4 regions of the Planctobacterium sp. R6 genome follow, and region 3 is predicted to be linked to each of the others. Evidence: predicted binding sites of a transcription regulator. Region 3 holds the regulator's gene; each other region holds the start of a gene.
The links. The regulator sigma-54, encoded in region 3, starts transcription at its own class of promoters, with help from an activator protein. The targets are predictions, from matches to a motif close to GTTGGCACGNNNNTNGNNT.
Positions count from the first base shown of each region.

Region 1: AC0J20_RS00560 (LPP20 family lipoprotein) is a predicted target of sigma-54. The motif match lies at 1,376-1,394, and genes of this name have one in related genera.
Region 2: AC0J20_RS21770 (DUF2726 domain-containing protein) is a predicted target of sigma-54. The motif match lies at 1,363-1,381, and genes of this name have one in related genera.
Region 4: AC0J20_RS18605 (DUF1328 domain-containing protein) is a predicted target of sigma-54. The motif match lies at 987-1,005, and genes of this name have one in related genera.

Region 1 covers NZ_JBVTQY010000001.1:132,829-135,020, reverse strand. The annotation lists gene flgM (flagellar biosynthesis anti-sigma factor FlgM) at 1-137, shown strand, start outside; gene flgN (flagellar export chaperone FlgN) at 141-560, shown strand; gene AC0J20_RS00560 (LPP20 family lipoprotein) at 780-1,277, opposite strand; gene AC0J20_RS00555 (flagellar assembly protein T N-terminal domain-containing protein) at 1,561-2,192, shown strand, end outside.
Region 2 covers NZ_JBVTQY010000058.1:12,312-14,503, reverse strand. The annotation lists gene AC0J20_RS21775 (5'-methylthioadenosine/adenosylhomocysteine nucleosidase) at 1-550, opposite strand, end outside; gene AC0J20_RS21770 (DUF2726 domain-containing protein) at 744-1,319, opposite strand; gene AC0J20_RS21765 (hypothetical protein) at 1,428-1,772, opposite strand; gene AC0J20_RS21760 (alkaline phosphatase family protein) at 1,905-2,192, opposite strand, start outside.
Region 3 covers NZ_JBVTQY010000022.1:25,199-27,390, forward strand. The annotation lists gene lptB (LPS export ABC transporter ATP-binding protein) at 1-508, shown strand, start outside; gene AC0J20_RS14270 (RNA polymerase factor sigma-54) at 580-2,073, shown strand; gene hpf (ribosome hibernation promoting factor) at 2,101-2,192, shown strand, end outside.
Region 4 covers NZ_JBVTQY010000037.1:38,980-41,171, forward strand. The annotation lists gene AC0J20_RS18600 (AraC family transcriptional regulator ligand-binding domain-containing protein) at 1-880, shown strand, start outside; gene AC0J20_RS18605 (DUF1328 domain-containing protein) at 1,042-1,218, shown strand; gene AC0J20_RS18610 (hypothetical protein) at 1,254-1,448, shown strand; gene AC0J20_RS18615 (BON domain-containing protein) at 1,519-2,076, shown strand; gene AC0J20_RS18620 (entericidin A/B family lipoprotein) at 2,136-2,192, shown strand, end outside.

The DNA of each region.
Region 1 (2,192 bases), on a different contig from region 3:
ATGCTCCTGTAAATCAGGACAAAGTAGATAAACTGAAAGCAGCTATCCAGAACGGTTCTTACAAGATCGACGCAGAGCAATTAGCCTCCAAGATCTCTAAAGCTGAGTCGGACCTGTTTGGTTTATCCAAAGGTTAATGAATGTCAGACATGACTAACGCGCTTACGCAACAAATTTCATTGCTGCAGGCATTGAAAGAAAAGCTCGATAACGAGCTGGAATTAATTGTTGCTCGTGACGCTGACGGTCTGCTGACATTGGTTAACGAGAAATCAGATTTACTGGAACAGATTGCTGAAAACGACAAAGTACTGCAGTCAGCCAGATTGTCATCCGGTGAATTCAACGATGCTCAACGTCAATTAGCTGAAGATGGCAAAGCCTTGTTACTTCAGTGCCAACATCAAACCAACGTCAATGCAATCGCGGTTGAAAAAAACCAGATTCGTTTACAACGGCTGCGGGATGTTATGATGGCGACGCGCAATAAAGAATCTATGACCTACACGAATAAAGGTAAAACCCAGGGCGGAATGCTCGGCAGTGGCGTTAAAGCCTGATCCTACCCACCTTTATACGACTTCTTCCCAATATCATCTGACAGTGACCTGGTGTTTTTCATCCACTATAATTGTGACTTTGTATCTTGTTGGTGAAGTTCCATTAAAAAACCTCCGGTAAAGGAGGTTTCAGGTGGGGTTACTTTTATGTAGTCGCCTTACTCTGTGTTAGCTGGCCGCTGGTCGCAATATGACATCAGCCGTGTTAACACGCCCGGATTAGTAATAAACGACGTCTTTGACTTTGCGAGGCCGGGCAGTTGATAAATAAATGTCGTAAACTTTTTGAAAATCCAATGACAACTCTGTCGCGTAAACATCCTCGCCCACCGGGTATGATTTGATGACTTGTGCACCGCGAATAACTCCTTCTACAGAGGCTTTTAGCTCATTGTCCCGCAAGACCAAATTAGCCAAAGACTGCTCAGTGTCAATGCGCTGACCATATACCTGCTCTGCCAGTTCTTTATATGCGTCTAATTTGGATGCTTTAATAGCCATCAACATTTTAACGGAATCATTGTTGCCCATCTGCGAACTGATAGGAGCATACCCCACCGCAGTTAGTACCGGATATTCTTCAGGTTGTACATACTCCCACTCCACCTGTTTATCACTGTAATACATAGACTCCAATGTCTTGCACCCGGAAACACTCAGAGCAAGTACACTGACAATGAGTGCCTTATCAATCCTGTTTACAAATTTGCTTATCATAACTCACCTAAATCTATTGCAGCCATACTGTTCAGCAGGCACTAAGCCAATATCCATGAATGTTAAAATATTGACATTGATATTCTGTCAGCTTTTCAAAGCAAGTTTTTTGCCAAACCAGCATAGTTTACCGGGCATATTAATAAATAGTGGTACGTATCCTGCTTTAAGTGGGGCAACATATTTAGAAAAGGGCAATAGCGTAGTTTTTTGACACTATTAAAATGTAGATTCTATGCTCAGCCCACTGTATGGATCTGTTCAGACTCATAACGAGGTTACCATGTACAAGCTAATATTATTCTGTTGTGTTTCAATCCTTTCCTGTGGCGTGCAATCGGCCTGGTTTGAATCAACAGGTCAGGCCGTCATTCACAATGACAACAAAACCCTGGCAAAACAGCAGGCTACGCATGAGGCCATCAGACAGGCACTGTTGTTTGCCGGTGCTTCGGTGCGCAGCGTACAAGAGATGACGGACGGTTTACTACAAAATGACCGCCTCGAAATTCGCGCAAGTGGTGAAGTCGCCAGCGTAGAATTAATCAGTGAACACTATTTTGACGACTATGTAGAAGTCGCTATTCGAGCGGATATTTTTCCACAGCGTGATCAATGCAGTGCTTCTGATTATAAAAAAAGCATCGTTACCAGCAAACTACACATAAGTGCCTTTCGGCAGGCTGCCATAGGTGGACTGAATAATGTTTCAGGCCCAATTTCTGAGCGCATTAAATCCAGTTTTGATACATTTTCTCAGCGAGCGCTGATCAGTAAAATCGAGCCCTACACCTTTTTCCCGCAGGCTCATGAACTAAAAACACAGTCCATGTTGTTGTCGGCCGAATCCAATGCTCAATACGTGCTCATCGGAGACATCATTGAAATTAGTCTGGATAGCAATGAACAAACTTA
Region 2 (2,192 bases), on a different contig from region 3:
AGCAGGTTTGCCCGATTGCAGCACCTTCCATTTCGACGGCAGACATATCCGGGAACAGACCTCTAAGTCGGGTTACCGCTTCGTCGCAGCCAATGAAAGAATCCCCGGTACATACCAGTCCTCTCTTAATGGTGGTGTGGGTAATGTTATTTGCAGCATTTACAGCCGCGTCCACCATTCTGACATCACAGGGGTAAATGTCTGGCATGCCATAGACCTGACCGCGTTTGTAGCCGAAATGGGTAACATCGACATCGTGGTGTTGTACACCGGTGGCGATCACTACATCGCCAATATTCAGCTGGGTATCAAAACCACCGGCAGATCCCGTATTGACCACAAAATCCGGTGCAAATCTGTCTATCATTACTGTGGTAGAGACAGATGCTGCGACTTTTCCTATACCGCATTTTACTAATACCACTTCGACATCATTTATCGTACCGACGTAATATTCAAGGTGTGCAAAATGGAAGGTTTCTTTTAATTGCATACGTTGTTTTAACAGTGCAATTTCCTGATCCATTGCGCCTAAAATACCGATCTTCATAGCTGTTTATAAATCCTGTTGGTAAGCCGGAATGTGTTCCGTGGCCGCCGTTATACTCTGGCAGCATTTTGTGACTGAATTCGAACCTACAGTTTAACGACAGGCTCACGTAAAAAACAGTCGTAAATAAAAAAATGCCAGACGCAGTCTGGCAATTAAGGGGTGACCGGAGGTCGATGAAGTCGTTGCGCTATCAGGCGGCGATGGGGCGCGTGAAAGTCGCCTTGCGATCCGGGTTATTAGTACCAGCAACCAGTGGCTTTTTAGGCTCTTTGTACTTAATGGGAGCCAGTTTGGCATTGATGCAGGCGCGAATGTCAGCCGGTTTGTAGCCACCTTTTACCTTGATACGCAGGTGCGGAATCCGGGCAGCATCCAGAGCGCCGCTTAAAAACCAATCCCGTTGGGTTTTGTAACCATCCTTTTTGCTTTTTTGATGCACCAGATCAACTGCGATAACCGGCGACAAATCCGTCTTATCGCACAGGACGAAATCCAGATGATGACCTGCGGCCCTTTGCATGGCCGTACGCAGTGTTTTCTTTTCGGTTTTGGGGCGCACAGCCAGAATATCCATCAGGCGCACACGACAAATTATGCGGTATTTGTCACCTACTGAGGCTTCCAGCAGATCCAGAAACTGGCGTTCCACCGGGGTAAACAAATTTGTTTTTCGGGCAAATGGAAAGGCGAGGCCACCGTCATTTAATTTGATAGCTCCCACCGTAACAACGATAAGTAACATAAATAAAACGATTGCGAGTTCCATATTTTCTCCTGCTAACTGAAATACGCTTTTCTGTTATCACTCAAAGCAAAGTCAGTGCCAGAGTTAGCAGTTGATTAAAGAAGCTCGCTAAAAACCCGGGAAATCGCCTTAATTAACTATAAGGTTAACCTGAGTTCCCGGCCCGTCTGCATAGATGTAAGCCCGATACTGCTTGTCCTGGCTGCGCAGTGTCAGGTATTTTCCCTGTTTCGCAACAGACGCAGTATTTAATTGTGCTGCCAGGCTTTCCGACACGATTTCAGGCGTGGATTTGATAAAAAAACTCAAGGTTGATGGTTTTTTGACGCCAAAAACCCGACAGGTTTTACTGCCTTCCGGTAAGCGAATATCGAACCACTTTTCAGGGCAGAGATTCAGGCCATCAGCACTATTCTGCTGTGCCATGACAGTGATGGAAATAAAAGCAAATGCAAATCCAACAAGTTTTAACAAAATAACGGCCCGGTCAGAAAGTGGTGCCTGAAAGTATAGTGTTGAGTGTTTGTCTGGCGCAAGTTGCAGGAATATACGTGGGAATGAAAAAGCCAGGCGAAGCGCCTGGCCTTTGGTATCCGTAAACCCGGATTATTTTAAATCCGCAATTTCGGGTAACACATTGCCTGTAGATTTATCCGGATAGCCGATATCCAGAGTTGCGGATAAGGTTACCGCCAGGTCCTCAGGAGAGGTCAGGCGTGTAATGCGCTGCGCCGGCACTTTCCAGCCAGTAAAATACACAGGTACGTGAGTATCGTACTTGTATGGCGAACCATGGGTCGCTGCAGAGTAGCTGGCGGTCATGGTGGACGTTTGCTGCACCACCACCAAATCACCGGAGCGCTCAGCAACAAAATTATTGCTGACTTTTTGCGA
Region 3 (2,192 bases):
TGTGCGGGCGCGTCATGGCATCGGTTATTTGCCCCAGGAATCTTCAATTTTCAGAAAACTCAGTGTATTCCAGAATCTGATGGCCATTTTACAAATGCGCAAAGAGCTGGATAACGAGCAACGCGAAGAACTTGCCGATGAACTGCTGGATGAATTTAATTTAAATCACATTCGTCACAATCTGGGCATGAGCTTGTCTGGTGGTGAGCGTCGCAGAGTAGAGATTGCCCGCGCTCTGGCCGCCAATCCGCAATTTATTTTGCTGGACGAACCCTTCGCAGGCGTTGACCCTATTTCTGTTAATGATATAAAGAAGATTATTCACCACTTGCGGGACAGGGGGATCGGTGTACTGATCACTGACCACAATGTCAGAGAAACGCTGGATGTCTGCGAACAGGCCTATATTGTCAGTCATGGACAGGTCATTGCCGAAGGCGAACCCGAAACAGTTTTAGCAAATCAGCAAGTAAGAGATGTATACCTGGGTGAGCAATTCAGGCTATAGTAACACTAACAACAATCTAAAGATTGGGGCACAGTAACCCTGAGCTCTGGAGTCGGAAAAAACCATTTTTAATGAAGCCGTCTTTACAACTAAAATTTAGCCAACAGCTAACAATGACCCCTCAATTGCAGCAAGCAATTCGTCTGCTGCAACTGTCAACGCTTGACCTGCAACAAGAAATTCAGGATGCGTTAGACGCCAATCCATTGCTGGAAGTGGATGAAAATACCGAAGCCGGTAGCGATGAAGCGTTGGAATTACTCAAAGAACCCAAAACGGCTGAGTTGAATGGCGCCGACAGCGACAACGAATTCAGTGGTTCAGACGGCATTGACTCAAGTGATGCGCTGGAAAAGAACGACTTACCCGATGAGCTTCCGATAGACAGCACCTGGGATGAATACTACAGCGCGTCATCAGCACCCGCCTCGTCAGGTGGTGTAGGCCCGGATGACGACCAGGTGTATCAGGGTGAAACCAGTGAATCCATACAGGATCACCTGCTCTGGCAATTACACCTGACCCCGTTCAGCGAAACCGATGAAGCCATTGCTTTGGCCATCATAGATTCTATTGATGAATCCGGTTATCTCACCGTTTCGGTTGAGGAAATCCTCGAAAGCCTCGATGATGAAGAAATTGAAATCGACGAAGTGGAATGTGTCAGAAAACGCATTCAACACTTCGACCCCTTAGGTTCAGGCTCAATCACACCACAAGAGTGCTTGCTGGTGCAGTTGGGGCAATTCCCCAAAGACACTCCCTGGTTACAGGAAGCAAAATCACTGCTGTGTGACTTTTCCGATCTGTTAATGGCAAAAGATTTTCGTACCTTGATCAGAAAATCTAAATTGCGTGAAGAACAGCTCAAAGAAGTATTAAAGTTACTGCAAACCCTGAATCCGCATCCGGGCAGTACCTTAAATACCAAAGAACCAGATTATGTGATCCCCGATGTCTCGGTCATGAAAAAATCCGGACGCTGGATTGTCGAACTCAACCCCGATTCCGTGCCAAAGCTCAATATCAATCAGCAATATGCCGCCATGAGCCGGGGCAGCAGAAATAGTGCCGACGGGCAGTTTATTCGCTCGCATATGCAGGAAGCGAAGTGGTTTATCAAGAGTATCGAAAGCCGTAACGACACCCTACTCAAAGTGGCCAATTGTATTGTCCAGCAACAGCACGGCTTTTTCGAGCACGGGCCGGAAATGATGAAGCCCATGGTGCTTAACGACGTGGCTGAAATGGTGGATATGCACGAATCTACGATTTCCCGTGTGACCACACAGAAGTACATGCACACCCCGAGAGGTATCTTTGAGCTGAAGTATTTCTTCTCCAGCCATGTGGCCACAGAAAATGGTGGGGAATGCTCCTCTACCGCCATCAGGGCATTGATTAAAAAACTGGTGGCCGCTGAGAATCAGGCCAAGCCACTCAGTGATAGCAAAATTGCGCAATTGTTAGCCGATCAGGGCATTATGGTAGCCCGGCGAACCATTGCAAAATACCGGGAATCGCTCTCGATTCCTCCATCTAACCAACGTAAGAGTCTGTTATAGACTTCCCTACAAGAAGGACGACCAATTATGCAAATAAACTTATCAGGTCATCACGTCGAAATCACCGATTCTCTTCGCGATTATGTCGATACAAAATTCACTAAACTGGAACGACATTT
Region 4 (2,192 bases), on a different contig from region 3:
AGATCTATATCGTCGCCAGAACTACCTGAGCTTTGCGCAAATTGAAACCCTGTTAAGCAATGCACAAAAACAGGTAAACAGCAGCGATCTCAGCTTTCTGTTGGGCCGTCGCCTGTTCCCCAATCAGAATCCCGATGTTAGCGAACTCATCAACAATGCCACATCATTAGCTGACTTGTTGCGCTTGTGTCGCTGTTATCAATATCTGATGTTCCCCTGGTTGTTTATCACAGTACGACAACATCAGGACAAAACATGGCTGATCGTCGACAATGCAATTGCAGAGTCTGCGCAGCAACTGTTCTTTTACGAAATGCTTTACACCGCTGTCAACGCCACCTGTAAATGGCACATTGGTCATCAGATACCACTGCATTTTTATTTTCGACAAAAGCGACCACGCAATATCTATCAATACGAAGAAAACCTGGGTCACCGTCTGACCTTCAATTATCCGTTAAACATGATTGCGGTAGACAACCAGTGGTTAAACAAAAAACTGCTCAACAGCAGTGCACTGGCAAGACAACATCATCGCCTGCAGTGTTCCGCACAACTGCATAAAACCCCGCAGCGTATCGGATTACTGCAATACACCCGACAATTGCTGACCCGCGAAAATATCAACAACCTGGAAGAACTGGCCGATGCACTGGTGATAAGCCAGGCAACACTCAAACGTAAATTAAAACAGCACGGCTGTAGTTTTCAGCAAATTCACGACAGCGTGAAGTCTCAAACCGCGTTATTTGATTTAAAAGTCAGACAACTGAGCAACGAACAGGCTGCAAGCAGTTCCAGATTTAACAACCTGCCTAACTTTCGCCGGGCCATAAAACGCTGGACCGGTATGACCCCCAGCCAATTAAAGTCCGGCTAGACGGAGTACATTGTAAAATTTACCCACTGCCGGATAAAATTTACCCATTCTTGTCTGCCCCAGTCCTCCTGAAAATATTTTTTCTATATTTAACAACAACTTAAAAGTTGGCACCGATCTGGCTATAGCTCAACTGTGTTCAAACACCGTAAGGAGTTCACATGTTAAGTTGGGCATTAACCTTTTTTATCGTAGCCATTATTGCCGCCCTGTTTGGTTTTACCGGCATTGCCGGTGCTGCAGCCGGTATCGCTAAAATTATCTTTTTCGTGTTCGTGGTATTACTTGCCATTTCGCTGCTTTCCAACGCACTACGTGGTAAGTCCCCTAAGGCGTAAATGCGCCGAACTGGATTTTAACAAGGAGATCAACAATGAAGTTAACAACGTTATTCAAACTACTGGCATCCCTGTTCTTTGTGGCCCTGATCACAGCAGGCTGCGCTGACAACAACGCCGAAGAAGCCGGTGAAGAAATCGATGAAGCCATCACTGATGCAGGTAACGCTATCGAAGATGCCTGTGAAGAAGTTAAGGAAGGCGTGAAAGCTGAAGACACGGATTGCTGATAATCCGGACTCATACCTTTTAAAACACACTGTTACTGAATAAACCAACGTCATACAGAGGAGATCTATTATGACTATTTTCAGAAAGACCCTGACTGCAACTGCATTTTCAACGTTATTAGTCGCTCAGGTGAGCGCGGCGGACTGGCAGGATGATGCAAAAGACGCCTGGATTGACGGCAAAGTGGAAACAACCCTGCTGCTCAACACTGAACTGAATTCCTTTGATATCAACACTGATGTTAAAGAAGGCAAAGTGATACTCACCGGTAGTGTGGACCGGGAAGTAGAAAGCTCTCTGGCAGAAGAACTGACATTGAGTATCGAGGGAGTTAAGTCGGTGGACAACCAGTTAGTGGTGGTTCAAAAGCAGGAAAAACAGCCCTCTGAAAAGAGCTACTCAGAATTCACCGACAAGAAAATCACCACGGTAGTAAAAACCCGCTTGTTGGTTGAATCAGACGTTTCCGGCACCAGCATTGATGTGGACACCGAAAAGGGCGTGGTGACGCTGAACGGTGAAGTCGCCTCAGAAGCCGAGGAACAACTCGCAGTACTCATTGCGCAAAAAACCGATGATGTGAAAAAAGTTGTGAGTAATCTGACCGTCACATCAGAAGCTTCATAGCAGCGCAGAACTGTACTTCAGGGGCCGTCTGGCCCCTTTGTTCTTTCAGGAGTATCACCATGAAAAATACAATGAAATCTATGACAAAGTGGCTGCTAATGGTTTGCGCAATCAGC